2 regions of the Thermoanaerobacterium sp. RBIITD genome follow, and region 2 is predicted to be linked to the other one. Evidence: riboswitches for the same ligand, from Rfam matches in the RefSeq annotation. Region 2 holds a riboswitch; the other holds the start of a gene.
What was found. Region 2 has a riboswitch for S-adenosylmethionine ahead of metA (homoserine O-acetyltransferase MetA). Riboswitches for the same ligand answer to the same signal wherever they lie in the genome.
Positions count from the first base shown of each region.

Region 1: it holds a riboswitch for S-adenosylmethionine, as region 2 does, so the genes downstream of both, metK (methionine adenosyltransferase) here and metA (homoserine O-acetyltransferase MetA) in region 2, are expected to answer to the same signal.

Region 1 covers NZ_LT906662.1:636,900-639,369, forward strand. Annotated here, with positions in the region: gene metK (methionine adenosyltransferase) at 1-1,108, opposite strand, end outside; SAM riboswitch class I at 1,255-1,356, opposite strand; gene CPG45_RS03090 (RnfABCDGE type electron transport complex subunit B) at 1,535-2,377, opposite strand; gene rsxA (electron transport complex subunit RsxA) at 2,390-2,470, opposite strand, start outside.
Region 2 covers NZ_LT906662.1:2,488,338-2,490,807, reverse strand. Annotated here, with positions in the region: gene CPG45_RS11920 (geranylgeranyl reductase family protein) at 1-216, opposite strand, end outside; gene CPG45_RS11915 (YtrH family sporulation protein) at 324-650, shown strand; gene CPG45_RS11910 (sporulation membrane protein YtrI) at 647-1,090, shown strand; gene CPG45_RS11905 (YgaP family membrane protein) at 1,105-1,311, shown strand; SAM riboswitch class I at 1,384-1,492, shown strand; gene metA (homoserine O-acetyltransferase MetA) at 1,558-2,470, shown strand, end outside.

The DNA of each region.
Region 1 (2,470 bases), 1.6 Mb from region 2:
AATGGCCATATGCGGCAACTTGTCTATATATAGGCTTTCTTAAATCAAGGTCCCTTATAATTGCAGCTGGTCTTAAATCAAATACTTTCTTTACAATATCAGATATATCTTCATCGGGAATTTTGCCTGTGCCAAATGTATCTATATTTACTTCTAGTGGTGTAGCAACACCTATAGCATATGCTAATTGTACTTCACATTTATCAGCAAGTCCCGCAGCAACTATATTTTTAGCTACATACCTTGCAGCGTATGTTGCTGATCTATCAACCTTTGTAGGGTCTTTGCCTGAAAATGCTCCACCGCCATGTCTCGCATATCCACCATATGTGTCAACTATGATTTTCCTTCCTGTGAGTCCACTGTCACCTTGCGGACCGCCAACTACAAATCTTCCCGTCGGATTTACAAATATCTTTGTATTTTCATCTATCATCTCAGGTGAAACAACGGGTTTTATGACATATTCTTTGATATCCTTCTCTATTTTATCATGATCAACATCTGGTGAGTGCTGTGTCGATACAACTATTGAATCGACCCTTTTGGGTACGTCATCGACATATTCTATTGTTACTTGTGTTTTTCCATCTGGCCTTAAATATTCTAGTGTGCCATTTTTTCTTACTTCTGAAAGTTTTTTCGCAAGTTTATGTGCAAGTGAAATAGGAAGCGGCATTAACTCTGGTGTTTCATTGCAAGCATAACCGAACATCATACCTTGGTCACCTGCACCTTGTTCTTCTATGTCATCATGTGACAAGCCTTTTTTTGCTTCTAATGCTTTGTCAACGCCAAGTGCTATATCCGGTGATTGCTCATCAATGGATGTAAGTACCGAACACGTATCGGCATCAAAGCCATACTTTGCACGAGTATATCCGATATCTTCAATAACCTTTCTAACTATTTTTGGTATGTCAATATAGCATTTTGTAGTTATTTCGCCCATGACCAAAACCATTCCCGTTGTTACAGCTGTTTCACAGGCTATTCTCGCATATGGATCATTTTGTAATATCTCGTCAACAATTGCATCTGATATCTGATCGCATATTTTATCTGGGTGCCCTTCAGTAACAGATTCTGAAGTAAAAAACTTTCTCATCTCATTCATTCCTTTCTTTTAGGGTTCAATAATACGAACACTTACATTTCTATATGGTTTTTAGGTTTTAATAATTGAAAGCCTATATTTTTAATTAATAAGCCCAGAGCAAAATAAAACCTCTCCAAAAGAAGAGGTATTTTTTACCCTCATCTTTCAGAAGAAAACTTCTGCGAGAATTAGCACCTTGTCATTTGACAGGTTGCCGGGCTTCACAGGGCTCTTCCCTCCACCTCTCTTGATAAGAGTTCTTCGCTATTTAACTTTAAATATAATAACATAGTATACAAAAGAAGTCAAATATATAATCAATACATATCATATGTGAATGGTTGATATTAATTCAAATTAGTAAATTGATGATATTCAATATCAAGCCGGTTAAAAATCAATATTCACACATTTGATACATTAAATATCCTAATTTTATACTGCATTAAGTTTGTCTAATACTAAGCTTGCCTTAAATGGATATATCGCATCAACAGGACATTTTTCTACACAGGCCATACATGATATACATTTGTTATAATCGATCTTTGCAAGATTATTTGTAACATGTATAGCATCTGATTCACATGCTCTCTCACAGGCTTTGCATCCTATACATCCAACAGAACATACTGGTCTTACATCTTTTCCTTTGTCTGTGTTTGAACATATTACCCTTGCCTCGCTATCTGCATCTACAAGTTCGATGATATTTTTAGGGCATACGTCTACACAAATGCCGCAAGCTGTACATTTATCTTCATAGACAACAGCAACACCATCTTTGCTTACATGTATGGCATCAAAAGGGCATGATTTCTCGCAGGTTCCAAGTCCAAGGCAGCCGTACCGGCATCCTTTTGCACCCTCCTGGTACAGTACCGCAGAACGGCAATCATCTATACCAAAGTATCTATATTTTTCAACTGCATTATTTCTTGTGCCATTGCACTTTACAAAGGCAATAAGTCTTTTTTCATCTATGTCTGCAGCAATACCAAGAATCGCACTTACTTTCTCGGCAACAGGTGCACCACCGACTTTACACCCATTTGCAGGTGCATTGCCAGATGTTACTGCATGTGCAAATCCATCACAACCTGGAAATCCACATGCACCGCAGTTTGCACCTGGAAGAACATTCCTCACTTCTACTTCTTTCGGATCGACTTTTACTTCAAACTTCTTTGATGCATATGCAAGTACTAGCCCAAAAATTAGTCCCATTCCTCCAAGGCTAACAAATGGTAAAAGCAAATATGGTAATATTCCGCTCACATCCTACACCCCCTATATTAATCCTTGGAAGCCGAGAAAAGCGATTGATAAAAGTCCTGCACCAATAAGTGCAATAGGAAACCCATCTAATAC
Region 2 (2,470 bases):
AAATATAAATAAAATCTTATAAGTAATATCTTCAATATAATTTCTTATATCTAAATCTAACAATTTATAACATCTTGATGTTATGCCACCACCACAAGCCTTATACCTCGGCAAACTGTGCTTTTCTATTAATAATACTTTATAGCCATCTTTTGATAATTTTCTAGCCAGTGTTGAACCGGAAGGGCCACTGCCAATTATTATCGTATCATACATTTAATTCACCTCTATAATTATTATAATTGCAAAGTTGAGTAATTCAAATATGAATCATAATAGATATTTAAATATTTTTAATGCATATAAATATATGAGGTGGTTTTATGTTAATAAAAATAATAAGGGTCTTTTGCATCCCGTATTTCACATCACTTGGCGTTGTAATCGGTGGTACAATAATAGGATCTCTCTCATCTATATTTATATTTGAATCACCTGTTAAAATAATAAATTCTATATTAAAAGATATAAGGCTTTGGGGTATACTTGTCGGTCTTGGCGGTTCTTTTACAACAATAAGAGGTCTTGAAATAGGATTAAGCGGTGAATTTACACAACTTGCAAAACAAGGGTTAATACTCTTAGGTGCCTTTTTAGGGTCATTTACTGGGTTTAAAATCATATCTTTTTTAATAGGTGAAATCAAATGAAAAAATATGCTAAATCTTTTAGTGTTTTACTTATTGGTATAATCATTGGTGGTGCAATCGTTAATTTTATAAATGGTATATTAATAGAAAAAATCACTTTTGAAAAAGAATCATATAAAATGAATAATTTAATGTTACATGAAAAAATCGATAAATTAAATGAATCTTTAAAAAGTCAATCATATAAAGTAGTAACAGATATTACACCGCGTGTTAATAGCAGTAATAATAAAATTAAAATAGAAGTGGAAAAATACATAAAAAGCAAGCTTAAAGATGTATATGGAAAGCAAATCGATAAAGTCGATCCTGATTTAATTTTTAATATATTTGAAGGTCGTATTTTGTCGATAGAGAATAAAAAAATTATTCTAAAAGTAAAGTACATTATAATTAACACAAATATTGAGATATATGTAAATACACAAATTAAAGAGTAATTGGAGGGTTACAAATGTTACTTAAACAAAATGTTGGACCATATGATAGGGCAATAAGAATAGCAGCTGGCAGCGCTATTGCTGCATTAGGGCTTTTTAAGAGAAAAACACAGACAGGTAAACTCATGGGCATAATGGGCCTTTGTTGGGCAATGGAAGGTTTTTTAGGCCATTGCTTTTTCTACGATCTCGTTGGTATATCTACAAAAGATGAGACGTAGGCTTATATTTTTATTGACATAAAAGCATAACAAATATATAATTAATTTAATATTTTAAATTGATAATGAAATATCTCATCCAGAGTGGTGGAGGGACTGGCCCGATGAAACCCGGCAACCGTCAGCTTTTTCTGAAAATGGTGCTAATTCCAGCAAAGCAATTTGCTTTGGAAGATGAGAAGATGTGAATTTTCGCGCCTCTTCTCAAAGAGGCATTTTTAATGTATAAAACCGGAGGTGATAAAATTGCCAATAAAAATACCTGATAAACTACCTGCAATAAAAATTCTCGCAGACGAAAACATATTTGTTATGGGTGAAGAAAGAGCAATTCATCAGGACATACGCCCGCTTAAAATTGCAATACTTAATTTAATGCCAACAAAAAGTGTTACAGAAACGCAATTATTAAGATTATTGAGCAATAATCCACTGCAAATTGATATAGTATTGCTATATACGGCGTCACATAAATCAAAAAATACCTCACCAGAATACCTTAAAACATTTTATAAGACATTTGACGATGTCAACTGTGAAAAATTTGACGGCCTCATAATAACAGGTGCACCTGTCGAAACATTGGAATTTGAAGATGTCGATTATTGGCAAGAATTAAAAGAAATAATGGAGTGGAGTAAACATAATGTTTATTCGACATTTCATATATGTTGGGGTGCACAAGCAGGTTTGTATTACCATTACGGAATTCCCAAATACCCCTTAAAAGAGAAAATGTTTGGTGTTTTCTTACATCGGATTGTCAAAAAAAATGTCGATTTGCTTAGGGGTTTTGATGACGAATTCTATGCACCACATTCAAGGTACACCGAAGTACGAAAAGAAGATGTCGAATTGGTCAATGACCTCGATATACTTGCGGAATCAGATGAAGCAGGACTATATATAATAGGGTCAAAAGGTGGTAGACAAATATTTGTTACAGGCCATTCAGAATATGATCCATTGACACTTAAAGCAGAATATGAAAGAGATATAAAAAAGGGAATAGCTATCAATATACCCAAGCATTATTTCCCGGGAGATAACCCCGAGAGAGAACCTTTAGTTAAATGGAGAAGCCATGCAAATCTGCTTTTTTCTAATTGGCTTAATTATTATGTATATCAGGAAACTCCATATGACATCAATAGAATTA